DNA from 4 places in the Enterobacter cloacae complex sp. R_G8 genome. Region 1 is predicted to be linked to each of the others. Evidence: predicted binding sites of a transcription regulator. Region 1 holds the regulator's gene; each other region holds the start of a gene.
What was found. The regulator Fur, encoded in region 1, represses iron uptake genes when iron is present. The targets are predictions, from matches to a motif close to ATAATAATGAGAACNACTATCAA.
Positions count from the first base shown of each region.

Region 2: a site for Fur is predicted at 2,913-2,935, ahead of sodA (superoxide dismutase [Mn]). Genes of this name have one in related genera too.
Region 3: a site for Fur is predicted at 3,037-3,059, ahead of bfd (bacterioferritin-associated ferredoxin). Genes of this name have one in related genera too.
Region 4: a site for Fur is predicted at 2,883-2,905, ahead of sufA (Fe-S cluster assembly scaffold SufA). Genes of this name have one in related genera too.

Region 1 covers NZ_CP102246.1:3,715,014-3,722,507, forward strand. The annotation lists gene pgm (phosphoglucomutase (alpha-D-glucose-1,6-bisphosphate-dependent)) at 1-310, opposite strand, end outside; gene seqA (replication initiation negative regulator SeqA) at 335-883, opposite strand; gene ybfF (esterase) at 1,067-1,840, shown strand; gene ybfE (LexA regulated protein) at 1,969-2,256, shown strand; gene fldA (flavodoxin FldA) at 2,412-2,942, shown strand; gene fur (ferric iron uptake transcriptional regulator) at 3,233-3,679, shown strand; gene chiQ (ChiQ/YbfN family lipoprotein) at 3,787-4,116, opposite strand; gene chiP (chitoporin) at 4,161-5,558, opposite strand; gene glnS (glutamine--tRNA ligase) at 6,005-7,494, opposite strand, start outside.
Region 2 covers NZ_CP102246.1:262,541-270,034, forward strand. The annotation lists gene rhaS (HTH-type transcriptional activator RhaS) at 1-763, shown strand, start outside; gene rhaR (HTH-type transcriptional activator RhaR) at 837-1,685, shown strand; gene rhaT (L-rhamnose/proton symporter RhaT) at 1,686-2,720, opposite strand; gene sodA (superoxide dismutase [Mn]) at 3,009-3,629, shown strand; gene yiiM (6-hydroxyaminopurine reductase) at 3,696-4,370, shown strand; gene NQ842_RS01295 (IS481 family transposase) at 4,480-5,634, shown strand; gene cpxA (envelope stress sensor histidine kinase CpxA) at 5,712-7,085, opposite strand; gene cpxR (envelope stress response regulator transcription factor CpxR) at 7,082-7,494, opposite strand, start outside.
Region 3 covers NZ_CP102246.1:645,203-652,696, reverse strand. The annotation lists gene rplD (50S ribosomal protein L4) at 1-436, opposite strand, end outside; gene rplC (50S ribosomal protein L3) at 447-1,076, opposite strand; gene rpsJ (30S ribosomal protein S10) at 1,109-1,420, opposite strand; gene NQ842_RS03010 (A24 family peptidase) at 1,802-2,275, shown strand; gene bfr (bacterioferritin) at 2,259-2,735, opposite strand; gene bfd (bacterioferritin-associated ferredoxin) at 2,808-3,002, opposite strand; gene tuf (elongation factor Tu) at 3,181-4,365, opposite strand; gene fusA (elongation factor G) at 4,435-6,549, opposite strand; gene rpsG (30S ribosomal protein S7) at 6,646-7,116, opposite strand; gene rpsL (30S ribosomal protein S12) at 7,213-7,494, opposite strand, start outside.
Region 4 covers NZ_CP102246.1:3,091,926-3,099,419, reverse strand. The annotation lists gene ycgZ (regulatory protein YcgZ) at 1-150, opposite strand, end outside; gene NQ842_RS14675 (diguanylate phosphodiesterase) at 491-1,711, shown strand; gene NQ842_RS14670 (MerR family transcriptional regulator) at 1,902-2,630, shown strand; gene sufA (Fe-S cluster assembly scaffold SufA) at 2,945-3,313, shown strand; gene sufB (Fe-S cluster assembly protein SufB) at 3,322-4,812, shown strand; gene sufC (Fe-S cluster assembly ATPase SufC) at 4,822-5,568, shown strand; gene sufD (Fe-S cluster assembly protein SufD) at 5,543-6,814, shown strand; gene sufS (cysteine desulfurase SufS) at 6,811-7,494, shown strand, end outside.

The DNA.
Region 1 (7,494 bases):
CCGCCAGAACTTCCAGCACGGAAATGAACGCCGGTTCAGACAGGGCGTGAGTATCTTTCCCCACGTAGCACGGACCGGTAACACCGTTTTTGGCGCGCTCTTCCGCGATGGCCTGAGCAATGGCCAGAATGTGCGGTTCGTTAAAGCTATGGCGTGCCGCGCTACCGCGATGGCCTGATGTACCAAACTTCACTGCGTGTTCTGCGTTGCCCACGACCGGTTTCAGCACATAATACTGCGCGGTCAGCTGAGCGACGTTAATCAAATCGCTTTGTTGTGCAGGTTGGCCTGCACGGCTGTGATTTGCCATTACCGGGTCCTTCTGATGCAAGGGTTAAATTGTACCGCAAACCTTTTCAATCAATTCCGCCGGGAACTGCATGGACTGCATGATGTGTTCAACCATGCTGCACTTGCGGCCCGTATTGGTATTGGTGATGACCCAGTACGGTGTGCCAGGGACATGTTTAGGTTTGGTTTGGTTGCCATTTTGCAGCAGCGTCTGCTCGTCGCCCGCGAAATAGACGCGAGTACGACCGTGCAGCGACTCGGTCGCTTCAGCAAACGCCTTGTTATCCAGTGAATAAAGTGTAGACAGCACCAGCATGAAGCGGTTGACCGCTTTTTTCTGCTCTGCATATTCATCAGACAGCAGCAGCTCGCGCATCGCACGTACTTTGTCTTTCACCTGCGCGACGGCAGGCTTTGCTTGTGCAACAACACTCGGCTGAGACACGACATCTTTAGTGGCTGGGGTAGCAGACGGTGAGGCGGCGGAAATTTTAAGCATGCGCCGTAAAATGTCGGACGCGCTCTCCCCGATATGCCGCGTTTGGCTGGCAATAAACTGATAGAGTTCGTCATCAACTTCGATTGTTTTCATCTTAATCCAGTGCGATATCTTATCTGAATACAAGTCGTTGGGATTATAAGGTCAAATCCCAACAGCGGATAGCGTCAAACCAGGTTGGCGGCAAAAGTCAGATTAAACTGGAACCTTGCAGCCGGGCGGCAGAATGGTCAACATAATACCCTAACCTGACATCCGTAAAAAAAGAACTTTGCCATGAAATTGAATAGCCGAGCGCAATCTGCACAATCACCGAACACGAATCCCCCCATCGTACTGGTCCACGGGCTGTTCGGCAGTCTGGATAACCTGGGCGTACTGGCACGCGATCTGGTTACCGATCACGATATTTTGCAGGTCGATATGCGAAATCATGGCCTGTCCGGGCGTTCAGAGGAGATGACCTATGCGGCCATGGCGCAGGATCTGCTCGATACGCTGGATGCCAGCAATCTTGAGAAAGTGACCTTGATCGGGCACTCAATGGGCGGCAAAGCGGTCATGGCCCTGACGGCGCTGGCACCGGAGAGAATAAGTGGCCTGGTGGTCATTGATGTCGCCCCGGTAGATTACGACGTCCGTCGTCATGACGAGATTTTTGCCGCCATCAACGCGGTGACGGAAGCTGGCGTCTCCAGCCGTCAACAGGCAGCCGCTGTCATGCGTGAGCATCTTGATGAAGAAGGTGTGATCCAGTTCCTGCTGAAATCGTTCGTTGACGGCCAGTGGCGTTTCAACGTGCCGGTGCTGTGGGAGCAGTACGATAACATCGTCGGCTGGAAAACCGTTCCGGCATGGCCGCACCCTACCCTCTTTATTCGTGGCGGCAATTCGCCGTACGTCACCGACGCTTACCGCGATACCCTGCTGGCGCAATTCCCCCAGGCCCGTGCCCACGTCATCGCTGGCGCCGGACATTGGGTTCACGCGGAAAAACCAGACGCCGTCTTACGCGCCATTCGCCGCTATCTCACTGACACGGCAAATTGATTAAAAAGAGAGCGACTGGAAGGCTGCGGGCTTCCAGTCGTTGGCGTGTCGTTTTTGGTGATGTATGATGGCGCGCTTATCGCCCGGGCATTAGCAGGGCGGCGTGTTTCCCCCGAAGTCTCAGAATCATGGCCAAAGAACAAACGGACCGTACGACACTAGATCTGTTCGCGAATGAGCGTCGACCGGGACGACCGAAAACGAATCCGCTTTCGCGCGACGAACAGCTGCGTATTAATAAACGCAACCAGCTTAAACGCGATAAAAATCGTGGACTTAAGCGTGTCGAACTGAAGCTCAACGCCGACGCCGTCGATGCGCTAAACGAACTGGCTGACGCGCGTAATATCAGCCGCAGCGAGCTGATTGAAGAGATGTTAATCACCCAACTCGAGACCATGCGCAGCAAGGCATAAGTCCGAAAAATCCCTTTATTACCCTTTTCATGTAGCACAGAGTGCAGTCCTGCGCGATAGCTGTTTCCGCAGGGTTGCCTGTTCTGCTATTATTGCCTTTATCCGTGGACAAATTGCGCCACCATACCATTAAGTATCAAGAGGTTATTTTACTCATGGCAATTATCGGCATTTTCTTCGGCAGTGATACCGGCAATACCGAAAATATCGCAAAAAACATTCAAAAACAGCTCGGTAAAGACGTTGCCGATGTGCACGACATCGCCAAGAGCAGCAAAGAAGATCTCGAAGGCTATGACATCCTGCTGCTGGGTATCCCTACCTGGTATTACGGTGAAGCCCAGTGTGACTGGGATGATTTCTTCCCGACACTGGAAGAAGTGGATTTCAACGGCAAGCTGGTTGCCCTGTTTGGCTGCGGTGACCAGGAAGACTATGCCGAGTACTTCTGTGATGCGCTGGGTACCATCCGCGACATCATTGAACCAAACGGCGCCGTTATCGTAGGTCACTGGCCTACCGCCGGCTACCACTTTGAAGCGTCTAAAGGTCTGGCTGATGACGATCACTTCGTGGGTCTGGCGATTGACGAAGACCGTCAGCCAGAACTGACAGCAGAGCGCGTTGAAAAATGGGTTAAGCAGATCCGTGAAGAGCTGCACCTGGACGATATCCTCAACGCCTGATTTTTATTGCGGCGCAACGAGGGTTGCGCCAGCAAACCAGGTCAAACCGATTAAATTAATCGCTACAATCTTTTAACTTTTTCGCCCAGACCTGTACAATGTCCCCCTGATAAAACGTGGCTCCCATTGAGCAAGTTTGTTGGTGATACCACGTTTTTATAAGCATACTTTACATGAGACTTGCAGTTTTCATTTAGCCATGGCAGTTCTATAATGAGACGCATTATCCCAGGTGCATTTTCTGTCACTTCCTATAGAAGTGAATCGTTTAGCAACAGGACAGATTCCGCATGACTGACAACAATACCGCATTAAAGAAGGCTGGCCTGAAAGTTACGCTTCCTCGGTTAAAAATCCTTGAAGTGCTTCAGGGTCCAGACAATCACCATGTCAGTGCGGAAGACCTTTATAAGCGTCTTATCGACATGGGCGAAGAGATTGGGCTGGCAACCGTTTATCGTGTGCTGAACCAGTTTGATGACGCGGGCATTGTCACCCGTCATAATTTCGAAGGCGGTAAATCTGTATTCGAACTGACTCAACAGCATCACCACGATCACCTGATCTGCCTGGATTGCGGCAAGGTCATTGAATTCAGCGATGATTCCATTGAATCACGCCAGCGTGAAATCGCTGCCCGTCATGGCATCCGCCTGACAAACCACAGCCTGTACCTGTATGGTCACTGCGCTGAAGGCGATTGCCGCGAAGACGATCACGCGCACGACGCGAAATAAGCACGCTTTCATACTCTGAGCCAGCCGTAAGGTTGGCTTTTTTTTGCCTGTTGTCTGGCAAAAAAAAAGCCCGGCAGCGCAGCGCCACCGGGCATGATAATAACGAGTTAGTGACTGTTGTTGCTGCGAATCTCTTCCCAGATCCGATCGCAACGCTTCGCGACTTCCTGATCGTTACCGGTTTTGCGCGCCTGGATACAGGCCTGGTAATCCATCACGCGAATATTCTCCTGGGTTGCGAACTGCTCATGCGCTTTCTCTTTTTTCAGCACATTCAGCACGCTCTGGCAGGCTTCGATCTTCTCCGGCGAACCCTCCGCCGTATTGATACAGGCGCTGTAGGCATCTTTCAGACGGGAGTCCTCTTTCGGGGCCTGATTCTGCGCACAAGCCACCAGTCCCGATGCCAGCAACGCGACGATTACAATCTTTTTCATATGTAGTCTCCGGTCCGGCGGGAATTACCCCGCCGGACGAGTCATCAGAAGATGGTGAACGGTGCGATAACCATGAATTTCACGTCGCGTTCATCCTGGAAGATGTTGCCGTAACCGCCCGCGTAGCTCGGGATATCGGAGTGGTTGTCGTATTGTGTAAAGTGCAGTTTGAACATGGTTCCTTTGGCGCGACCATCCTGCAGGGTGTAGATCGCATCCAGGCTGTAAGAGGACTCTTTGAGGCGATAGTTTGGATCGTAGTATGCGTCCGGTGTTGCCATATCAGCAGGCTTCGCGTCCCATGCGTAGGCGTAAGATGCCCCCACCGCCCAGCCTGGCAGGTTCCAGTTTTTCAGATCATACATTGCGCCGAAGAAGACCGCTTTTTCGCCATCGGCGTTGAAGTCGGAACGGTTATCCCACCAGATATCCAGACGACCGTTTGAAGATGCATAGGTTGGGGTCATACGCTGCAGGAAGTAGCCCTGCTGCCCTTCCGCTTTCACCCACGTTCCTTCAAGACGCAAATCCACCTGGCCGACTTTGTAGCCGAAGGTCAGCGCCTGCAACCACGCCGTGCCGTCATAAATATCATTCACGCTGCCATCACTGACTTTGTCTCGCGTACCGTAGAACTGGTAACTGGTACTCAGCGGGCTACCAGCAATATCAAATTTGTAACTGGCTTTAGCAAAATACTGGTCGATATAGCCTTCCGCCTGACCAAATGCCGCTTCAAGCACTAAATCATTTTTAAAGTCGTACTTCGCACCCAGCGAGTGGAGATAATCCACTTTGGTCTTTTTATCGTTCTGGTAGAACTTGTCCATTTCGATATGCCACGGCGCTTTATACTCGTTGGTCCACATATACGAGAAGCTCAACGCACCTGCGTCACCGTAATCAAAATTGGCGCCCGCTTCTGCCCCCTGATAGGTACCTGGCATAAAGCTCCAGTGCGGTGCTAACAGGGTTTGACCGGTTGGCTGAATATAACCACCGCGCGCCCATACCGGGCCGTATTTAAATTTCGCGGCAGCTTTATACAGGCTGATACCGCTTTTATCTCCGGACCAGTCTTCTTTATACGCTTTATTACTGGAGGAGAAGGCAATTTCGTTCGGGTGGCCGCTGTCACCATTTTCCGCCATTTCAATTGCCGTGAAGGCGGCAATATCCAGACCGAACATATCGGCAGCGTAACCAGACTGGAAATCCAGGTTGGCGTTCCAGGTAGAGTGAGAAAGGTTCGTTTTATATTTATCTTCCGTGACATCCTTACGGTCACGTTCACGCTGCCAGTAATAAATACCGCCCGTGAGGGTTGAATCATCGATGAAGCCTGCAGCTTTAGCGTCTGGCGTCACCACCAGGCCTGACATTGCTGTCACACCGGCAATAGCCAGCGCCAGCGCACTACGTTTGCCACTGAACGTACGCATAGATTATTCCTCTTTGACGAATTAAAACGCCTAAAACGGCGAAAAATATAAAAGACCTGATGGTCAGGGGTAGTCGGAAATACCCTCGAATAACTACCGTCTTTAGGTTATTTTTCGCGACGCGAATTATCAATGCTTTTCGGCGGGCAAAACTCAGGATTATGACGAAGTGCACATAATTGGTAGTGCTTTGTAACATTTAACGCAAGGCGAGAGCTGGCGGGGGAAAGAGCGAATTTTCAATGAGTAACATTTTATTTTAGTGTCGATTTTACAGACTTAAGACTTTTCAAAAGCAGATTAACTTTTTTAAAAAAAATAAGTAGCACCTCATTGACCTGTTATTTTCACATACCCTATTTCGCTAGTGCTTTAAAGGCATGATCACGCTATAAAAAAACGCCGCATTACGCGGCGTTTGTTTCTCATTGACCAGCGCGACGTTATTATTCGCCGATCTTCGTCCAAGTATCACGCAGACCAACCGTACGGTTAAATACCGGTTTTTCAGCGGTGCTGTGACGGCTGTCCAGGCAGAAGTAACCTTCACGTTCAAACTGGAACGCTTTACCCGCCTCAGCCGCTTTGAGGGATGGCTCAGCATAACCCTGTTTGATCACCAGTGATTCCGGGTTGATGGTCGCCAGGAAGTCTTCTGCTGCGCCTGGGTTAGGCACGCTGAACAGACGATCGTACAGACGAATCTCTACCGGCAGCGCGTGTGATGCACTGACCCAGTGGATCACGCCTTTCACCTTACGACCGTCCGCCGGATCTTTGCTCAGGGTCTCGGCATCGTAAGAGCAGAAGATGGTCGTGATGTTACCTTCTGCATCTTTCTCCACGCGCTCAGCTTTGATCACGTAGGCGTTACGCAGACGCACCTCTTTACCCAGCACCAGTCGCTTGTACTGCTTGTTCGCTTCTTCGCGGAAGTCAGCACGATCGATCCAGATTTCACCGCTGAACGGCACCTCACGGTTGCCCATCTCCGGTTTATTCGGATGGTTAGGCATGGAGACCATTTCGCTCGCACCCTGCGGGTAATTTTCGATAACCAGTTTCACCGGGTCGATAACCGCCATCGCGCGCGGCGCGTTTTCGTTCAGATCTTCACGGATGCAGGACTCCAGAGAGGCCATCTCGATGGTGTTGTCCTGCTTGGTCACGCCGATACGTTTGCAGAACTCACGGATTGACGCCGCGGTGTAGCCACGACGGCGCAGACCGGAGATGGTCGGCATACGTGGGTCGTCCCAGCCTTCAACATGCTTATCAGTCACCAGCAGGTTCAGCTTACGCTTGGACATCACGGTGTATTCCAGATTCAGACGAGAGAACTCGTACTGACGCGGATGCACCGGAATCGTGATGTTATCCAGCACCCAGTCGTACAGACGACGGTTGTCCTGGAACTCCAGCGTACACAGCGAGTGGGTGATGCCTTCCAGCGCATCGCTGATGCAGTGAGTGAAGTCGTACATCGGGTAGATGCACCACTTGTTACCGGTCTGGTGGTGTTCAGCGAATTTGATGCGGTACAGCACCGGGTCGCGCATCACGATAAACGGAGACGCCATATCGATTTTGGCACGCAGGCACGCTTTGCCTTCCTCGAAGCCACCAGCACGCATTTTTTCAAACAGCGCAAGGTTCTCTTCCACGCTGCGATCGCGGAACGGGCTGTTTTTACCCGGTGCCGTCAGTGTACCGCGGTATTCACGGATTTCATCCGCAGAGAGCTCGTCAACGTAGGCCAGACCTTTATTGATCAGCTCAACGGCATAGGCATACAGCTGATCGAAATAGTCAGAGGAGTAGCAGATATCGCCAGACCAGTTGAAGCCCAGCCATTGCACGTCGTTCTTAATGGACTCAACGTATTCGATGTCTTCTTTTACTGGGTTGGTGTCATCGAAACGCAGGTTGCACTGCC
Region 2 (7,494 bases), 1.5 Mb from region 1:
GGCTGCGTTTCCTGAACATCATCATGATTTTCATGAAATTGTGATTGTCGAGCATGGGACAGGCATTCACGTCTTTAACGGCCAGCCGTACACCATCAGCGGCGGTACGGTGTGCTTTGTGCGCGATCACGACAGGCATTTGTATGAACATACCGACAACCTGTGCCTGACCAACGTGCTCTATCGTTCGCCGGACGCATTCCAGTTTCTGTCGGGTTTAAACAAGCTCCTGCCCCAGGAGCAGGATGGACACTACCCGTCGCACTGGCGGGTCAATCAGTCCACGTTGCAGCAGGTGCGCCAGCTGGTGAATCAACTGGAGCAGAGCGAGGACGGGCAGGCGATGCATGCCATTGCCACCCGCGAGCTGCTGTTTATGCAACTGCTGGTACTGCTGCGTCGCAGTAGCCTGGTGGAAGGGCTGGAAAATAACGACGCACGGCTGAACCAGCTGATGGCCTGGCTGGAGGACCATTTCGCCGAGGACATTTGCTGGGAAACGCTGGCGGATGATTTTTCGCTGTCGTTGCGTACGCTCCATCGTCAGCTCAAGCAGCACACCGGGCTGACGCCGCAGCGCTACCTCAACCGTCTGCGCCTGATTAAAGCGCGTCACCTTTTGCGTCACACTGATGAAAGCGTCACGGATATCGCCTATCGCTGCGGTTTTGGCGACAGTAATCACTTTTCGACCCTTTTTCGCCGCGAATTTAACTGGTCCCCACGCGATATCCGTCAGGGGAAGGATACTTCACTCCAGTAACGCGAAGGCAATCACCGTTTTATTGCCGCAAAAAGGCTAATAATGTCCGGTTATTCGCCGTAGAGGTTAGGGTGTGGCCGCTCAGTTAATCCTTCGCAAAGATGATTTTTTTGCCTCCGCGAGTCAGGCCGTCGCGGTGGCCGACCGCTACCCGCAAAATGTCTTTGCCGTGCATACCCACGAGTTTTGCGAGCTGGTGCTGGTGTGGCGCGGCAATGGTTTACATATCCTCAACGACAGACCCTACCGCATCACGCGTGGCGATCTGTTTTACATTCGCGCCGAAGATAAACACGCCTACGCCTCGGTTAACGATCTGGTGTTGCAGAACGTCATCTACTGCCCGGACCGACTCAAACTGAATGTCGACTGGGCGGCCCATATCCCCGGTTTTCTTAATGCCAGAGGTGAACCGCACTGGCGCTTAAGCAGCAACGGCATGGCTCAGGTGCGCCAGACGATCTCCCAGCTGGAGCAGGAGAGTCAGAAGAGCGATCCGGAGGCAAATGCGATGTCAGAACTGCTTTTCGCCCAGCTGGTCATGACCCTCAAACGCCATCGTTATGCCACCGATAACCCCTCCGCGACCGCGCAGGAAGCGCTGCTGGATAAGCTGATCACCCGACTTGCGGGCAGCCTTAACAAAAGTTTCGTGCTGGAAAAGTTCTGCGAGCAGGAGCAGTGTAGCGAGCGCGCGCTGCGCCAGCAGTTCCGCACCCAGACGGGGATGACGGTGAACCACTACCTGCGCCAGCTGCGCATCTGCCACGCCCAGTATCTGCTCCAGCATACGGAGCTGATGGTCAGTGAAGTGGCGATGCGCTGTGGATTTGAGGACAGTAACTACTTTTCGGTGGTGTTTAACCGCGAGGTGGGGATGACGCCGGTTCAGTGGCGTCATCGTAGTCGAAAGGCAGCGTAATCAGTTCGCCATGCCGAGGCCGACAATGTTAGCGGCAATGATGATCACCACGCAGCCCAGGCTCAGTACGCCCACCGGACGACGCCCGGCGTTATTCCACTCCTTCAGTACCAGCCCAACCAGCCCGCCGCACAGCACGTAAAAGCTCATGTGCAGCATCCAGCTTATGTAGTCGTATTGCGGTGGAATGCTGGCGTGACCCCAGGCGTAGAAAAAGAACTGCAGGTACCACATGAGGCCGCCCAGCATCGACAGCAGTACATTGGTGAGGATTAAGGATTTTGCCAGTGAGAAATCGGCCTTTACCGACAGATCCTTCACCTTTGCCAGACGAATGAAGCAGAAGCCGAGGTTGACCAGCGCACCGCCGCCCATGATGACCACGTAGCTTGGCAGCGCCACGTACAGCGGGTCGACGCCCAGCGCGGCGGCCGCTTCGTGCATAGGTTTCGCGGCGTTCATGGCGAACGACATGCCCGCCGAGAAGATGCCGCACATCACTGCCAGCAATAGCCCTTTCTTCAGGTTAAAGTCTTCGGCTTTGATGCCCATCTTGCGCTCTTTCAGTTGACCCGCACGGGTGACGATACCCACGCCGATCACCGCGACAAGCACGCCCAGCAGCGTCATCTGCCCGCCTTTGGTGTTGATCAACACGTCGACATTGCCGTTAAGAATGGGCGTCATCAGCGTGCCGACGATCAGGGTAATGCCAATCGCGATGCCGATACCCATCGACATCCCGAGGTAGCGCATGGTCAGGCCGTAGTTGATGTTGCCGATGCCCCACATCGCACCGAAGAGAAACACCGGCAGCAGGGTGGAGGCACTGAAGGAGGTGAAGTAGCCCCAGAAATCCGGGAGCAGCATGGCGCTAATGGTCCATGGCAAAATCAGCCAGGACACGGTACCGCCAACTGACCACATGGTTTCCCACGACCACCCTTTCACCTTTTTAAACGGGGCATAGAAACAGGCTGCACTGGCTGCGCCTATCAAATGCCAGAAGATACCCATCGTAATCGCATGATTCATTTTTACGTCCTCATCGTTTTTATAGTCGGTGGCTTCCCGCCGACTTGATGAGTGTAAAAATTAGGCGGTTCATGAACCTTCAGAAGGTTGCCGCACTTCTGTTTTGGATGGCAATCAGCACGTTAACCGGGTGAGCAGTCTCACAATTTTGTCATCATGCAAAACCTGAATAACCTTATAAAAACTACGGCATTGATAATCATTTTCAATATCATTTAATTAACTATAATGAACCAACTGCTTACGCGGCATTAACAGCTGTGCCGCCCGACACTAATGGAGAGGATTATGAGTTATACACTGCCATCCCTGCCGTATGCCTATGACGCACTGGAACCGCATTTCGACAAGCAGACGATGGAAATCCATCACACTAAACACCACCAGACCTATGTGAACAACGCGAATGCTGCGCTGGAAAGCCTGCCAGAGTTCGCTAACCTGCCTGTTGAAGAGCTGATCACCAAACTGGACCAACTGCCAGCGGACAAGAAAACCGTACTGCGTAACAACGCAGGTGGTCACGCGAACCACAGCCTGTTCTGGAAAGGCCTGAAAACCGGTACTACCCTGCAGGGCGACCTGAAAGCGGCTATCGAACGTGACTTCGGTTCCGTTGACAACTTCAAAGCGGAATTTGAGAAAGCCGCTGCAACCCGTTTCGGCTCCGGCTGGGCGTGGCTGGTACTGAAAGGTGACAAACTGGCGGTGGTTTCTACCGCTAACCAGGATTCCCCGCTGATGGGTGAAGCGATCTCTGGCGCATCCGGTTTCCCAATCCTGGGCCTGGACGTGTGGGAACACGCTTACTACCTGAAGTTCCAGAACCGTCGCCCGGACTACATCAAAGCCTTCTGGGACGTGGTGAACTGGGACGAAGCAGCAGCACGTTTCGCTGCGAAAAAATAAGGTTGCATTGACGCCTGTGAGAAGCGAGTCTGATGACTCGCTTTTTTTGTATCTGAAGGAGTAGAGATGCATTACCCGGTGAATGTGTTTACAGGCAAGGTAAGGGAATACGACGGCAGCCGCCCGAGCGCCATCGCCAAAGTGCAGGTTGACGGTGAGCTGACGTTAACCGATCTTGGGCTTGCGGGGGACGAGCAGGCCGAGAAGAAAATCCACGGCGGGCCCGAGCGCGCGTTGTGCCACTATCCGCGCGAGCACTATCAATACTGGATTACCGAATTCCCCGAGCAGGCGGACCTTTTCGTTGCCCCCGCGTTTGGGGAAAATCTCTCCACCGAAGGGCTGACCGAGAAGAATGTCTTCATCGGCGATATCTTCCGCTGGGGCGAGGCGCTTATTCAGGTGACGCAGCCACGCTCGCCGTGCTTCAAACTTAACTTCCATTTCGGCATCAACGACATGTCCGCACGGTTGCAGAGCGCCGGCAAAACGGGCTGGTTGTACCGGGTGGTGCTGGCGGGTCAGGTATCCGTGGATGCGCCGCTGGAGCTGGTGTCGCGCCTCAGCGATGTGTCGGTGTATGACGCCTGCGCCATTGCCTGGCATATGCCGTTTGATGACGAGCAGTATCATCGCCTGTTGTCGGCGGCAGGGTTATCCACCAGCTGGACCAGAACAATGCAGAAACGCCGCACTAGTCGGCAGATCGAGGATAATTCGCGGAGATTGTGGGGGAAATAGTGCCCCTCACCCCGGCCCTCTCCCCTTTAGGGTGTACGGTCCGGGGACATAGTGAACACTTGTTCGGGGACATGGTAGACACTTACAACTAAGGCATAAGAACCCGTTTATGGAGTCGCTTATGCCCTGGGATGCGAGAGATACCATGTCATTACGTACCGAGTTTGTTTTGTTCGCCTCGCAGGACGGGGCGAACATCCGTTCCCTCTGCCGTCGCTTCGGCATTTCACCTGCCACCGGCTACAAGTGGCTTCGTCGCTGGATGGAGGAAGGTTCCTCCGGCCTTCAGGACCGCCCGCGCATACCGCACCATTCCCCGAACCGCTCATCTGACGACATCACTGCCCTGCTGCGTATGGCCCATGACCGCCATGAACGCTGGGGCGCACGCAAGATAAAGCGCTGGCTGGAAGACCAGGGGCACCGTATGCCCGCCTTCAGCACCGTTCATAACCTGATGGCCCGTCACGGCCTGCTGCCGGGCACTTCACCGGGCATTCCCGCCACGGGACGGTTCGAACATGACGCGCCGAACCGGCTCTGGCAGATGGATTTTAAGGGCCACTTTCCCTTTGGCGGTGGCCGCTGCCATCCGCTCACCCTGCTGGATGACCACTCCCGTTTTTCCCTGTGCCTGGCGCACTGTAGCGATGAACGGCGTGAGACCGTGCAGCAACAACTGGTCAGCGTGTTTGAACGCTACGGCCTGCCGGACAGGATGACGATGGACAACGGCGCCCCGTGGGGAGACACCACCGGCACCTGGACGGCGCTCGAGCTGTGGCTGATGCGCCATGGTATCCGGGTGGGACACTCCCGGCCGTATCATCCGCAGACGCAGGGCAAGCTGGAGCGTTTTCACCGCAGCCTGAAGACGGAGGTGCTGCAGGGTAAATGGTTCGCGAGTGAGGGCGAACTGCAGCGCGCCTTCGACCACTGGCGGACGGTCTATAACCTTGAACGCCCGCATGAGGCGCTGGATATGGCGGTACCGGGCTCGCGGTATCAGCCGTCATCGCGACGGTACAGCGGCAACACAACGCCCCCGGAATACGACGAGGGCGTGATGGTCAGGAAAGTGGATATCAGCGGAAAGCTGAGCGTGAAAGGGGTAAGTCTGAGCGCAGGCAAGGCGTTCAGGGGAGAACGGGTCGGGCTGAAGGAGATGCAGGAAGACGGCCGCTACGAGGTGTGGTGGTACAGCACAAAAGTGGGGGTGATCGACCTGAAGAAAAAGTCGATCACCATGGGTAAAGGATGTTAAAAAGTGTTCACCATGTCCCCGAACACCTGTCTACCATGTCCCCGGACCGTACAAGGGAGAGGGATAGGGTGAGGGGATTACGCGCGCTTATACAACGGTAACCACAGCGTTAACCGCAGCCCGCCCAACGGACTGTCGTCGGCTTTCACCCAGCCGCGATGCTGCTGCATGGCGGTTTCAACAATCGCCAGACCCAGCCCGGTGCCGCCAGATTCACGATCCCGCGCCTCGTCGGTGCGGTAGAACGGACGGAAAATTTGCTCGCGGTCTTCCGGACTCACGCCAGGACCATCATCATCGACAATGATCGTGATGCCGTCTTTATCCACCGAGAAGGCCACCTCAATCTTTGTATGCGAGTAGCGCAGGGCGTTACGCACGATATTCTCCAGCGCGCTCTCCAGCGTGTTGGGGTTACCGTACAGCGGCCATGGCCCCGGCGGGAAGTTGACGGTGAACGATTTACCCATCTGCTCCGCTTCAAACGCCGCGTTGTCTAACACTTCATGCCACAGATGATTGGCTTTCACCGTTTCACTCACCAGCGCGTTTTTCTGCTGATTGCGCGACATCACCAGCAGATCGTTGATCATGCTGTCCAGACGCTGGGCTTCGGTTTCGATACGTTCCAGCTCTTTGCTTTCACCGCTGCGGCGGCGCAGCAGCGCGGTGCCCAGCTGGAGTCGCGTGAGCGGCGTACGCAGTTCGTGCGAGATATCCGACAGCAGACGTTGCTGCGTGGTCATCATGCGCTCAAGTGCGGTGACCATCTGGTTGAAACTGGCCCCGGCGGCAAGAAATTCCTGCGGTCCGGCTTCCAGCTCAGGGTGCTGTCGCAGGTTGCCCTGTGCCACTTCGTCCGCGGCATTTTTCAGCTTACGCGCCGGTTTTGCCAGACTCCACGCCAGCCATAACAGCAGCGGTGAACTGACCAGCATCGTCACAATCAGCAGCAGAAGCGGACGGTCAAACAGCAGGTTAATAAAATCGGACTGGGAGTTGCTCGCAGGGCGAATCAGGTAGAGCTGGTAATTATCTTCCCCGTCTCTGACGGAGAAAGGACCCACCATCTCAACCCGACCATATTTTTTCTTCTGCGGATGATCGGCGTTATCCGCCTGGCCAATGAAGTTGCGGATAATCTGCATTTCGTGGCGATCTGCGCCAATCACGCGGCCTTCGCTGGTCACCAGCAGCAGGCGTTGTCCGGGAGGTGCCCATTTGTCGATAGCGCGAAACAGCCTGCGCCACCACATCAAATCGTTTGGCGGATCGTTTGCCAGCTCGGCTTCTACGTGTTGCTCGATCATCACGCCCTGACGTTGCTCGCTGTCGAGAAGCTCCGTCATCTGGCGTGAGTCGAGTTTTGGCAACATCAAAACGAGCATTAAAACCAGGGCCAGCGTCAGCCAGAAGATGGCGAAGATGCGGGCGGTTAAGCTTCCTATCATGAAGCGGAGACCATCAGATAGCCGCGACCACGCAGGGTTTTAAACCACGGGTGACCGTCTTTACGCTCCGGCAGCTTGCGACGCAGGTTCGAGATATGCATATCGATAGCGCGGTCAAACGGTGTGAGGCGTTTACCCAGCACTTCCTGGCTTAGGTGTTCACGCGATACCACCTGGCCGAGATGTTGCGCCAGCAGATACAGCAGCGTGAACTCGGTGCCGGTCAGCTCCAGCGTTTCACCGTCAAAGCTCGCTTCCTGACGGCCCGGATTCAGGCTCAGGGAGTCCACTTCCAGCGTTGGTGAACTGTTGTCAGTATTCTGCTGCTGTTCGCTCCAGTGGGAACGACGCAGGATAGCGCGAATACGGGCGACCAGTTCACGGTCGTTAAACGGCTTCGGTAGATAGT
Region 3 (7,494 bases), 1.9 Mb from region 1:
CATCTTCCAGAGCCATGTCTTTCAGTTTCTGTGCCAGCAGCTTAGTTTTAGGCGCTTCTACAGAGAACTTCTCGACAACGATCAGACGATCCTGACGTACCAGCTCGGACAGAATGCTTTTCAGCGCGCCGCGGTACATCTTTTTGTTAACTTTTTGACTGTGGTCCTGTGGACGCGCAGCGAAGGTCACGCCACCTGAACGCCAGATCGGGCTCTTAATAGAACCTGAACGCGCACGGCCGGTACCTTTCTGGCGCCATGGCTTTTTGCCAGAACCAGTTACTTCAGCACGAGTCTTCTGAGCACGAGTACCCTGACGAGCACCAGCTGCATAAGCAACAACAACCTGGTGAACCAGCGCTTCGTTGAAATCACGACCGAAGGTAGTTTCGGAAACAGTCAGCGCGCTCTGCGCGTCTTTCAATACTAATTCCATTGCTATCCCCTTACGCCTTCACAGCTGGTTTAACGATCAGGTCGCTACCGGTTGCACCCGGGACCGCACCTTTAACCAGCAGCAGGTTGCGCTCAGCGTCAACACGTACTACGTCCAGGCTCTGAACAGTTACACGTTCGTTGCCCAGCTGACCTGCCATTTTCTTGCCTTTGAACACTTTGCCCGGAGTCTGGTTCTGACCGATAGAACCCGGAACGCGGTGAGACAAGGAGTTACCGTGAGTAGCGTCCTGGGTACGGAAGTTCCAGCGCTTAACGGTACCAGCAAAACCTTTACCTTTAGAGGTACCGGTTACGTCAACTTTTTTAACGTCAGCAAACAGCTCAACGCTAATGTCCTGACCTACGGTGAACTCTTCGCCTTCAGCAAGACGGAATTCCCACAGACCACGGCCAGCTTCAACGCCAGCTTTAGCGAAGTGACCCGCTTCTGGTTTGGTTACACGGTTAGCTTTTTTAGCACCAGTGGTAACCTGAATAGCGCGGTAGCCATCGTTAGCCAGATCTTTAACCTGAGTAACGCGGTTTGCTTCAACTTCGATTACGGTTACTGGGATAGAAACGCCATCTTCAGTGAAGATGCGGGTCATACCCACTTTTTTACCGACTAAACCAATCATTGTTTCAACCTCTCAATCGCTCGATGACCTGATTAACCCAGGCTGATCTGCACGTCTACACCGGCAGCCAGATCCAGACGCATCAGAGCATCAACGGTTTTCTCAGTTGGCTCAACGATGTCAACCAGACGCTTGTGAGTGCGGATTTCGTACTGATCACGCGCGTCTTTGTTAACGTGCGGGGAGATCAGAACGGTGAAGCGCTCTTTGCGGGTCGGCAGCGGGATCGGACCACGGACTTGCGCACCAGTGCGCTTAGCAGTCTCGACGATTTCCGCGGTTGATTGATCGATCAGACGATGATCAAACGCTTTAAGGCGGATACGGATTCTTTGGTTCTGCATGAGACCAGAGCTCCAATTATTTTATAAACGAAAATGATTACTCCTCAAACCCATTACGATTGATGGGAGAGTGTAACCGTTCTTACGTAGCTCCCCAATTGGGAGCATTGTTGAGTAACAAAATGAGTCACTCCGGTTCAGATTGAACCCGCCGTCAATTACGACAAGCCCGCGCATTATACGTAAATCTGGGCAAGACGCAAGTGCCGTTTAGAATTTAAGCGCCAAAGGTGTACCTTGCGTAAGGCCTCGTACTATTTTCTGCAATCCGCCCCCTTTCCTCTGTTCTTATGAAACCATTACGCAATTTCATTTTTTGGCTATTGCCAGGCATTCGTGGTGTGAAGAGTATGCGCTGAAATTCACCTTGAGGTTTCGTTCATGCTTACTCTCCTCCCCTTCCTGCTCATCTATTTTGTTCTCTCAGGTTTACTGGTGCGTGAAGATATTCGCTCAGGCATTCTCCCTGATAAATATCTCTGTCCCCTGTTATGGGCTGGTTTGCTCTATCAACTCTGTCTTCACCCTGATTTTCTGCCTGGCGCAGTGGTCGGGGCGATGGCAGGGTATGTCGGCTTTGCCATGATCTACTGGGGTTATCGGCTCATATTTCGCCGTGAAGGGATGGGCTATGGCGATGTGAAGTACCTTTCGGCACTCGGTGCATGGCATGGTTGGTGCGTGTTGCCCGAACTGGCACTGGTTGCCGCACTATTGGCGCTGCTCTATCTTCTTATGACTTCGTTGTTCAACCCTGCCAGACAGACATTAAAAAACCCACTGCCTTTTGGGCCATTTCTGGCGGCAGCGGGTTTATGCGTAGGTTGGCAGACGCTGGTTAATCTTCCACTTTAATTTGCGACTGGAGATAGTTTTGCAGGCCAATTTTACCAATGAGATCCAGCTCAGTTTCCAGCCAGTCGATATGCCCTTCTTCATCGGCCAGAATCTGGATCATCATATCGCGGCTAACGTAGTCATGGACGCTGTCTGCGTAGGCAATAGCTTCGCGAAGGTCTTTTGCGCCTTCAAGCTCAAGTCTGAGATCGGATCGCAGCATCTCTTCGACATCTTCGCCGATACCAAGTTTGCCGAGGTCCTGCAGGTTGGGGATGCCTTCGAGAAATAAAATACGCTCGATATACTTATCGGCATGTTTCATCTCATCGATGGATTCGTGGTATTCGACATCGTTGAGGCGCATAAGGCCCCAGTTCTTAAACATTCTCGCATGGAGAAAATACTGGTTGATTGCGACAAGCTCATTTCCCAATAATTTATTGAGATAACTTATGATTTTAACATCACCTTTCATTATATAGTCCCTCCGCTTCCACTCATTGAAGCGTAGATCGGGCTACAGGGATGTCAAAAAAAAGATGGGCGCTTACGCGATCTCTTTGTATTCCGGGATCTGCATCAGTTCGTCCTGCATAATCTCACGGGCAGCACGTACGCATTTACCGCATTGATTTCCCACTGGAACAAACTTGCGAAGTTGCTGGAAGGACTGTGGCTGAAACTGGCGAACGGCCTGACGTATTTTTTTGTCACTCACACCATTACATAAACAAACGTACATAAAGACTCCCGTTCAAAATATGCGCAAAGTGTAAGTGAGAATGGTTATGATTACAATAGCACAAACGCCAGTATGCGGGGCGGGAGCAAACAAAAAATGCGAAAATTTGTGACAAGTACAAACGCTAAGAAAACAAAAAAGGACGCCGAAGCGTCCTTTTTTATTCGGGGATAATTAATTAGCCCAGAACTTTTGCAACCACGCCCGCGCCAACGGTACGGCCGCCTTCACGGATTGCGAAACGCAGACCGTCGTCCATCGCGATTGGGTGGATCAGAGTCACAACCATCTTGATGTTGTCGCCTGGCATTACCATCTCTACGCCTTCTGGCAGTTCGATGGTACCGGTCACGTCAGTTGTACGGAAGTAGAACTGTGGACGGTAGCCTTTGAAGAACGGAGTATGACGGCCGCCTTCGTCTTTGGACAGGATGTACACTTCAGATTCGAACTTGGTGTGTGGCTTGATTGAGCCTGGCTTCGCCAGTACCTGACCACGTTCGATTTCTTCACGTTTGATACCACGCAGCAGAACACCAACGTTCTCACCAGCACGGCCTTCGTCCAGCAGTTTGCGGAACATTTCAACGCCAGTACAGGTAGACTTCGCAGTCTCTTTGATACCAACGATTTCAACTTCTTCACCCACTTTGATGATACCGCGCTCTACACGACCGGTAACAACGGTACCACGACCGGAGATGGAGAATACGTCTTCGATTGGCAGCAGGAATGGCTTGTCAATCGCACGCTCTGGTTCTGGGATGTAAGAATCCAGGAAACCAGCCAGTTCGATGATTTTCGCTTCCCACTCTGCTTCGCCTTCCAGCGCTTTCAGCGCGGAACCACGAACGATTGGAGTGTCGTCGCCTGGGAAATCGTACTGAGACAGCAGTTCACGAACTTCCATCTCTACCAGTTCCAGCAGCTCTTCGTCATCAACCATGTCACATTTGTTCAGGAACACGATGATGTAAGGAACGCCTACCTGACGACCCAGCAGGATGTGCTCACGAGTCTGAGGCATTGGGCCGTCAGTCGCAGCTACTACCAGGATCGCGCCGTCCATCTGCGCAGCACCGGTGATCATGTTTTTAACATAGTCGGCGTGGCCTGGGCAGTCTACGTGTGCGTAGTGGCGAGTCGGGGTGTCATATTCAACGTGAGAGGTGTTGATGGTGATACCACGAGCTTTTTCTTCTGGTGCGTTATCGATCTGGTCGAATGCACGAGCAGAACCACCGTAGGTTTTTGCCAGAACGGTAGTGATTGCAGCAGTCAGGGTAGTTTTACCATGGTCAACGTGGCCGATAGTACCAACGTTGACGTGCGGTTTTGTACGTTCAAATTTTTCTTTAGACACGGCTATATTCCTTACTATAGTGCTCTCCCCTCAGGAGAGAGCACGGGACTTAGGTTTTAATCCTGTGGATTACTTACCACGGGCTTCAATAACGGCCTGAGCAACGTTGTTAGGCGCATCATCATACTTCAGGAATTCCATGGTGTATGATGCACGACCTTTGGTCAGAGAACGCAGCTGAGTTGCATATCCGAACATTTCAGACAGCGGAACTTCAGCATGGATCTTAACGCCAGTTACTTCGGATTCCTGACCGCGCAGCATACCGCGACGACGGCTCAAGTCACCGATAACGTCACCGGTGTTCTCTTCAGGAGTTTCTACTTCAACCTTCATGATTGGCTCAAGCAGAACTGGTTTTGCTTTCTTAAAGCCTTCTTTAAAGGCAATAGACGCAGCCAGTTTAAACGCCAGTTCAGAGGAGTCAACGTCGTGGTAAGAACCGAAGTGCAGACGGATACCCATGTCAACAACCGGATAGCCAGCCAGAGGGCCCGCTTTCAGCTGTTCCTGGATGCCTTTATCAACGGCAGGGATGTATTCGCCAGGAATTACACCACCTTTGATGTCGTTGATGAACTCGTAACCTTTCGGGTTAGAGCCCGGCTCCAGTGGGTACATGTCGATCACAACGTGACCGTACTGACCGCGACCACCAGACTGCTTAGCGTGTTTACCTTCAATATCGGTAACTTTCGCGCGAATCGCTTCGCGGTAAGCAACCTGAGGTTTACCCACGTTCGCTTCAACGTTGAATTCGCGTTTCATACGGTCAACGATGATGTCCAGGTGCAGTTCACCCATACCTGCGATGATGGTCTGGTTAGATTCTTCATCAGTCCATACGCGGAATGATGGGTCTTCTTTCGCCAGACGACCCAGAGCCAGACCCATTTTTTCCTGGTCAGCTTTGGTTTTTGGTTCAACCGCGATGGAGATTACCGGCTCAGGGAATTCCATACGCTCCAGAATGATCGGGTGATCCGGGTCACACAGGGTGTCACCAGTGGTCACGTCTTTCAGACCGATAGCTGCAGCGATGTCGCCCGCACGAACTTCTTTGATCTCTTCACGTTTGTTAGCGTGCATCTGTACGATACGGCCAAAACGTTCACGCGCCGCTTTCACGGAGTTCAGGATGGTGTCACCGGAGTTAACCACACCAGAGTATACGCGGAAGAAGGTCAGGTTACCCACGAATGGGTCGGTAGCAATTTTGAACGCCAGTGCAGAGAACGGCTCGTCGTCGCTTGCGTGACGCTCAGCCGGAGTATCTTTACCGTCGTCCAGGATGCCGTTGATCGCAGGAACGTCAACCGGGGATGGCAGGTAGTCAACTACCGCATCCAGCATCGCCTGAACACCTTTGTTCTTGAACGCAGAACCACAGGTTACCAGGATGATTTCGTTGTTCAGAACACGCTGACGCAGAGCTTTTTTGATCTCTTCTTCAGTCAGTTCTTCACCACCCAGGTATTTCTCCATCAGCTCTTCAGAAGCTTCAGCAGCGGATTCGATCAGGTTCTGGTGCCATTCGTCAGCCAGGTCCTGCATCTCAGCCGGGATATCTTCGTATTCGAAGGTAACGCCCTGGTCTGCATCGTTCCAGTTGATGGCTTTCATTTTCACCAGGTCGATAACGCCGGTGAAGCCTTCTTCAGCACCAATTGCCAGCTGCAGCGGAACAGGGTTCGCGCCCAGACGGGTTTTGATCTGACCAACAACTTTCAGGAAGTTAGCACCCATACGGTCCATTTTGTTAACGAACGCGATGCGTGGAACTTTATATTTGTTCGCCTGACGCCATACGGTTTCAGACTGTGGCTGAACACCACCAACTGCGCAATAAACCATTACCGCGCCGTCAAGAACACGCATGGAACGTTCTACTTCGATGGTGAAGTCAACGTGCCCTGGGGTGTCGATGATGTTTACGCGATGCGGTTCGTACTGCTTAGCCATACCTGACCAGAATGCAGTAGTCGCTGCGGAGGTGATAGTAATACCACGCTCCTGCTCCTGTTCCATCCAGTCCATGGTGGCTGCGCCGTCATGAACTTCACCGATTTTGTGGTTTACACCGGTGTAGAACAGAATACGTTCGGTAGTAGTGGTCTTACCGGCGTCGATGTGCGCACTGATACCGATGTTACGGTAGCGTGCGATGGGTGTTGTACGAGCCATTTGATTCCTCGTTTGTTTCTTTAGGCGTTCAGTTAAGTAACCCAGAGCGGGCGGCTTCTCTGAAGCGCCCGCCTGGTGACTAATACTCCGAAGGGATTACCAACGGTAGTGTGCGAACGCCTTGTTGGCTTCTGCCATACGGTGAACGTCTTCACGTTTCTTAACTGCAGTACCTTTGTTTTCTGCAGCATCAGAAAGTTCGTTCGCCAGACGCAGAGCCATGGATTTATCACCGCGTTTACGAGCAGCTTCAACGATCCAACGCATTGCCAGGGCATTACGACGAACCGGACGAACTTCAACTGGAACCTGATAAGTAGAACCACCAACGCGGCGGGACTTAACTTCTACAGTTGGGCGAACGTTGTCGAGAGCGACTTCGAAAGCTTCCAGTTCATTTTTACCAGAACGCTGAGCCAGGGTCTCCAGCGCGCTGTATACGATTGCTTCTGCAGTAGATTTTTTACCATCTACCATCAGGATATTTACAAATTTTGCCAGCAGTTCTGATCCGAATTTCGGATCTGGAAGAATTTTACGCTGACCAATGACGCGACGACGTGGCATGGGAATACTCCGTTGTTAATTCAGGATTGTCCAAAACTCTACGAGTTTAGTTTGACATTAAGATAAATCAGTTTGGCCTTACTTAACGGAGAACCATTAAGCCTTAGGACGCTTCACGCCGTACTTGGAGCGAGCCTGCTTACGGTCTTTAACACCTGAGCAGTCCAGCGCACCACGAACGGTGTGGTAACGAACACCCGGAAGGTCTTTAACACGACCGCCACGGATCAGGATCACGGAGTGCTCCTGCAGGTTGTGACCTTCACCACCGATGTAGGAAGTCACTTCGAAACCGTTAGTCAAACGCACACGGCATACTTTACGCAGTGCGGAGTTTGGTTTTTTAGGAGTGGTGGTATACACACGAGTACATACACC
Region 4 (7,494 bases), 620 kb from region 1:
GCAGAGCGACTTGCGGTTAAGGTTTCGCCCGTCGCTAAGTATTTCCACAACCACCTCACCCAGCGTTTCCTGTTGCGTAGGGAGAGCAGCTTTTTCGAAGTATTGCGCAATGGCGGCGGCTGAATCGGCGACATAACCGTTCTGGTTCATGTTTCGCTCCTGTAAAATTTAGTAATCACTAACGTTACATTTAAGGTATACACAATTTCTAAATCTGTACATTAAAAATGTACAGATTTTTGATGTTTTTATGATATATCTTACAAAGTCTTTATATTTCAGTTCTTTGCGTATCGGTATTGTGACGGCATCGTGACAGGATATATTGTACAACTTATGATGTTGCGGTTAAGTTATACAACAGAAAAAAAACGGGGTCATACATTGCCTAAATCATTGAGATGTAAATTATTTGCCTGACAATTAATATGCTATAACAGAACTCTACCCACGTGTTTACGTGGCCAAACCCCTAACCCCCAGGAAAAGCATGCTGACAACCATCATATACCGCAGCCATATCTGCGATGACGTTCCGGTGAAAGCGCTGGAAAACATGGTCGCTGCTGCAAATAGTAAAAACCGACAATCCGATGTCACGGGGATCCTGCTGTTTAACGGCACGCATTTTTTCCAGTTACTCGAAGGGCCAGTAGACAACGTGACCGCCATTTATGAGCAGATCTGCCGCGACCCGCGTCATCACAATGTGGTGGAACTGATGCGCGATCACGGTCCTTCCCGACGGTTTGGCAACGTGGGTATGGAGCTCTTTGATTTACGTCAGTACGACAGGGACGATGTGCTCCAGCAGGTACTTGATAAGGGGACGACCCGGTACCAACTGACCTATAGCGATCGCCCTCTGCAATTCTTCCGCACGTTCGTCGAGGCGACAGAGAAAGCCAACTATTTTGAATTGCCGCCCGCCGATGCCTGGGATTTTATCCCCGAAGAGACGCCGTTATCCGCGCAACCGGCGGTGGTGGCAAAAGGGGCGGACTGCAGCTTTGCCTTTCAGCCGATCGTGGATCCGTTTATGCAGCAGGTGGTGTCCTGGGAGGCGTTGATCCGCACGCCATCGGGTGATTCACCACGGGCCTATTTTGCGGCGCTTCCGCGGGAAGCGGTGTACACGGCAGATTTGCAGAGCAAACAGGTTGCGCTGTCGATGGCCAGTGCACTGGGGTTACAGGACCAGACGCTGTCCATTAACCTGCTGCCCATGACGCTGGTCAATGTACCGGGTGCCGTCGATTTTCTGCTTACCGCCATTAATGCGAATGGCTTTGTGCCGGAGCAGATCGTGGTGGAGTTTACCGAGAGCGAAGCTATCTCCCGCTTCGATGAGTTTACCCATTCGGTACGACAGTTAAAAAGTGCAGGCATCAGCGTGACGATCGATCACTTTGGCGCCGGGTTTGCCGGGCTGCAGCTGCTGGCGCAGTTCCAGCCGGACAGAATTAAGATTAATCGCGATCTGGTTCTGGATGTGCATAAAAGCGGTCCGCGACAGGCCATCATTCAGGCGATCATCAAGTGCTGTTCCTCGCTGGAAATTCAGTTCTGCGCCGTGGGCGTGGAGAAGGCCGAGGAGTGGATGTGGCTGGAATCGGCAGGAATTTCCCAGTTTCAGGGGCATCTGTTTGCCAGCCCCCGACATGGCGGCATTCCGGCCATTGCGTGGCCCGAGAAAAATCCCGAATTGTGAGAAAGCTGTACATCGTGCGGCAGAGTTAACTGTACGTAAGGCAAAATTTAGACAACAATAGAGTAAACAGCGTGAGTGGTGAACAGGCCATTCACCTGTTGCAAACTGAGGTCTTCGTTATACAAATGGCTTGTACAATCTGATAAGGTTGCCGTGGTTAGGTATGGAAGTATTGAGCGTGAGGGAGTTAATGGCCTATTACAGTATCGGCGAAGTGGCCGAACGATGCGGTATCAACCCCGTTACGCTGCGTGCCTGGCAGCGCCGTTATGGTTTGTTGAAGCCGCAACGCAGCGAAGGGGGTCATCGTCAGTTCGACGATGAAGATATCCTGCGTATAGAAGAGATTAAGCGCCTGATGAAAACGGGCGTCTCGGTGGGTAAAGTCAAAGCCTTGCTGGAAAACAAGGAAGTGATGACCCAGGGTAACTGGGCCGCTTTCCAGGAAGAGATGATGACCGTTCTGCGTTATGCCAGCCCGGCAAAACTGCGCGCTAAAATAGGCGAGTTTCGCCGCGATCATGCGATGGATGCGCTGATTGATAACATCATTATCCCCGTACGACAGCGAATGAATCAGGATCAGAATACGGTGCGCCACATGGCGAGCCTGTTGGATGGCGTGCTGATTGAATTCGCCGTGGCAAGCCTGGCAGAATCGCGCAAAAAAGCCGGTAAAGATGCTTTGCTCGTTGGATGGGAATGTGACGACCGTACGCATCTGTGGCTTGAGGCCGCGCGCCTGACCAGCAAGGGCTGGCACATTGACGTGCTGGCGGAACCGATTGATTCACCGCGCCCGGAACTCTTCCCGGGGCAAAAAATCTTCGTCTGGACGGGGAAATCACTCACACCTCGTCAGCAGGAACAGCTCGATCACTGGCGTGAACAAGGTTTTGCTGTCTCATTTCATCTTTAATCATCAGAGGCCTTAAGGGCCTTTTTTTGTTTTTGTGGTTTTTCTGCGCAAAAGCTATCTCAAAAATAGGCATTTCCGATGCATATTTTATTTTTCCTCTCGCCCTCATAAGTCCCTCTAGGAAATGCATTATTAATCAATGCATTGAACAAATACATCCATCTCTACTGCATCCTTGTACAGGGTCTATGCTTAATAAAACCAGGCAAAAAGGGCTATTTAGCCGAAAGCCCCTGCTGACAGAGGGTTGAAGTGATAATCGTTATCACTAACATGGTGTTATGCACTGATGGCTTATCAGATGAGGTGGACCTATGGAACTGCATTCAGAAACCTTCAATCCTGCCGATTTCGCCTGGCGCGGCTTAACGCTGACGCCAGCGGCGGCGGCCCATATTCACGAGCTGGTGGCGAAAAAGCCCGAGATCCTCGGCGTGCGTTTAGGGGTCAAACAGACCGGCTGCGCTGGATTCGGTTACGTGCTCGACACTGTCACCGAACCTGAGAAGGATGACCTGGTATTTGAAACGGACGGCGCAAAATTGTATGTCGCGCTTCAGGCCATGCCGTTTATCGACGGCACCGAAGTGGACTACGTGCGTGAAGGCTTAAACCAGTTATTCAAATTTCATAACCCGAAAGCCCAGAACGAATGCGGCTGCGGCGAAAGCTTTGGGGTATAGGCGGTACTATGTCTCGTAATACTGAAGCAACGAGTGATGTAAATACCTGGAGCGGCGGGCACCTCAATTATAAAGAGGGCTTCTTCACGCAGCTGCAGACCGATGAACTGGCAAAGGGCATCAATGAAGATGTCGTGCGGGCGATTTCGGCCAAACGTAACGAGCCAGAGTGGATGCTGGCGTTCCGCCTGAGCGCTTATCGGGCCTGGCTGGAGATGGAAGAGCCGCACTGGCTGAAAGCGCACTACGACAAGCTGAATTATCAGGATTACAGCTACTACTCAGCCCCTTCCTGCGGCAGCTGTGACGACACCTGCGCCTCCCAGCCCGGTGCGGTACAGCAAACCGGGGCGGATAACAGCTTCCTGAGTAAAGAAGTGGAAGAGGCGTTTAACCAGCTTGGCGTGCCGGTTCGCGAGGGGAAAGAGGTGGCGGTGGATGCCATTTTTGACTCCGTCTCGGTGGCGACCACCTACCGTGAGAAGCTGGCGGAGCAGGGGATCATTTTCTGCTCCTTTGGCGAAGCAATTCATGAGCACCCGGAACTGGTGAAAAAGTACATTGGCACCGTGGTGCCGTCTAACGATAACTTCTTTGCGGCGCTCAACGCGGCGGTGGCCTCTGATGGCACCTTTATCTACGTGCCGAAAGGGGTACGTTGCCCGATGGAGTTGTCGACCTATTTCCGTATCAACGCGGAAAAAACCGGCCAGTTCGAACGCACCATTCTGGTGGCGGACGAAGGCAGTTACGTCAGCTACATCGAAGGGTGTTCCGCTCCGGTACGCGACAGCTACCAGCTCCATGCCGCGGTGGTGGAAGTCATCATCCACAAAGATGCTGAAGTGAAATACTCCACGGTGCAGAACTGGTTCCCGGGCGACGGTAACACTGGCGGTATCCTTAACTTCGTCACCAAGCGCGCGCTGTGCGAGGGTGAAAACAGCAAGATGTCCTGGACGCAGTCCGAGACCGGCTCTGCCATTACCTGGAAGTACCCGAGTTGCATCCTGCGCGGGGATAACTCCATCGGCGAGTTTTACTCTGTGGCCCTCACCAGCGGCCATCAGCAGGCGGATACCGGCACCAAAATGATCCACATTGGTAAAAACACCAAATCGACCATCATCTCAAAAGGTATTTCTGCCGGGCACAGCCAGAACAGCTACCGCGGGCTGGTGAAAATCATGCCGACGGCCACCAATGCGCGAAACTTTACCCAGTGCGATTCAATGCTGATTGGCGCGGACTGCGGCGCGCATACCTTCCCGTATGTGGAGTGTCGCAACAACAGCGCCCAGCTTGAACATGAGGCGACAACATCGCGTATTGGGGAAGATCAGCTCTTCTACTGCCTGCAGCGCGGGATCAGTGAAGAAGATGCCATCTCAATGATCGTAAACGGCTTCTGTAAGGATGTGTTCTCTGAACTGCCGCTGGAATTTGCCGTTGAAGCCCAGAAACTCCTCGCCATCAGTCTTGAACACAGCGTCGGTTAAGGAAAGCACATGTTAAGCATTAAAGATTTACAGGTTAGCGTGGAAGATAAAGCCATCCTGCGTGGCCTCAATTTTGACGTCAAGCCAGGAGAGGTTCACGCCATCATGGGGCCAAACGGCTCCGGGAAAAGTACGCTTTCAGCGACGCTGGCGGGACGCGAAGATTACGAAGTGACCCACGGCTCGGTGGAGTTTAACGGAAAAGATTTGCTGGAGATGTCGCCAGAAGATCGCGCCGGAGAGGGCATCTTTATGGCCTTCCAGTATCCGGTTGAAATTCCGGGCGTCAGTAATCAGTTCTTCCTGCAAACGGCGCTCAACGCGGTACGCAAATACCGTGGTCTGGAGGCGCTGGATCGCTTTGATTTCCAGGACCTGATGGAAGAGAAGATCAAACTGCTGAAAATGCCGGAAGACTTGCTCACCCGCTCGGTTAACGTCGGCTTCTCCGGCGGCGAGAAAAAGCGCAACGACATTCTGCAGATGGCAGTGCTTGAACCTGAGCTGTGCATTCTGGATGAGACCGATTCCGGTCTGGATATCGATGCCCTCAAGATTGTCGCCGACGGGGTAAATTCCCTGCGTGACGGCAAACGGTCATTCATTATCGTCACCCACTACCAGCGTATTCTTGACTACATCAAACCGGATTACGTCCACGTGCTTTACCAGGGGCGCATTGTGAAATCCGGTGATTTCACGCTGGTCAAACAACTGGAGGAGCAGGGTTATGGCTGGCTTACCGAACAGCAGTAATGCGCTCCAGCAGTGGCATCGCCTGTTTGAAGCTCAGGGGCAAACGCGTTCTGAGCAGGCACAACAGCACCTGCAACAGATGCTGCGCCTCGGTTTGCCCACGCGTAAACATGAGAACTGGAAATACACGCCGCTCGATGGCCTGATGAACGCTGAGTTCGTCTCGCGTCTGGCGGATATCAACCCGACGCAACGCGACGCACTGGCGCTGAATGTCGATGCCCTGCGCCTGGTGTTTGTCGACGGCCAGTTCCGTGCGGAGCTGAGCGACAGCACCGAAGATAGCGGTTATACGATAACCATTGATGATGAGCGTCAGAGTCTGACGGCGCCCGTGCAGCCAGAGGTCTTTCTGCATCTTACCGAGAGCCTGGCGCAGAGCGTGACGCAGATTCACGTGAAGCGAAACCAGCGCCCGGCAAAACCGCTGCTGCTGATGCACATCACCCAGGGCCTGGACGGCGACGAACTCAATACCGCGCATTATCGCCACCATCTGGCGCTGGCGGAGGGGGCGGAGGCCACGGTCATTGAACATTACGTCAGCCTCAACGACACCCGCCACTTTACCGGGGCGCGCCTGACGATGAACGTCGCCGCCAACGCTCAGTTGCACCATATCAAGCTGGCATTTGAGAATCCGCAGAGTCATCACTTTGCGCATAACGATATTCTGCTTGGGCAGGACGCAGCGGCATATAGCCACAGCTTCCTGCTGGGGGGCGCGGTACTGCGTCACAACACCAGCACGCAGCTCAACGGCGAGAACACCACGCTGCGCATCAACAGCCTGGCTATGCCGGTCAAATCGGAAGTGTGCGATACGCGTACCTGGCTTGAGCACAACAAAGGCTACTGCAACAGCCGCCAGCTGCACAAAACCATTGTCAGCGACAAAGGCCGCGCGGTGTTTAACGGTCTGATTAATGTGGCGCAACACGCCATTAAGACCGACGGGCAGATGACCAACAACAACCTGCTGCTGGGGCGTCTGGCGGAAGTGGACACCAAACCGCAGCTGGAGATCTATGCCGACGACGTCAAATGCAGCCACGGCGCCACGGTCGGGCGCATTGATGACGAACAGATGTTCTATCTGCGTTCACGCGGTATCGACCAGCAGGCGGCACAGAAGATGATTATCTACGCCTTTGCCGCAGAGCTGACGGAGGCGCTGGACGATGGCCTGTTAAAACAGCAGGTGCTGGCCCGTATTGGTCAGCGGCTGCCTGGAGGCGAAGCATGAGTTTTCCCGTAGAGAAAGTACGGGCCGATTTTCCGGTTCTGACCCGTGAAGTAAACGGACTGCCATTGGCCTATCTCGACAGCGCGGCCAGCGCGCAGAAGCCGAACCAGGTGGTGGATGCAGAGGCCGAATTCTACCGCCACGGTTACGCCGCCGTGCATCGCGGTATTCACACGCTGAGCGCAGAGGCGACCCAGCGAATGGAGAACGTCCGCACCCAGGTGGCCGCTTTTCTGAATGCGCGATCGCCGGAAGAGCTGGTGTTTGTGCGCGGCACGACGGAAGGGATCAACCTGGTTGCCAACAGCTGGGGCAATGCGCAGGTGCACGCGGGCGATAACATCATCATCACCGAGATGGAACACCACGCCAATATTGTGCCGTGGCAGATGCTCTGTGAGCGTGTTGGCGCCGAGCTACGGGTCATCCCGTTGCATCAGGACGGCACGCTTCAGCTTGAGCACCTTGATGCCCTGCTGGACGACCGCACGCGGCTGGTCGCGGTCACCCAGGTTTCTAACGTGCTGGGCACCGAAAACCCGGTGGCAGAGATCGTTGAAAAAGCGCACCAGGCGGGCGCGAAAGTCCTGATTGACGGCGCTCAGGCGGTTATGCACCACCCGGTGGATGTTCAGGCGCTGGACTGCGATTTTTACGTATTCTCCGGGCATAAGCTGTAT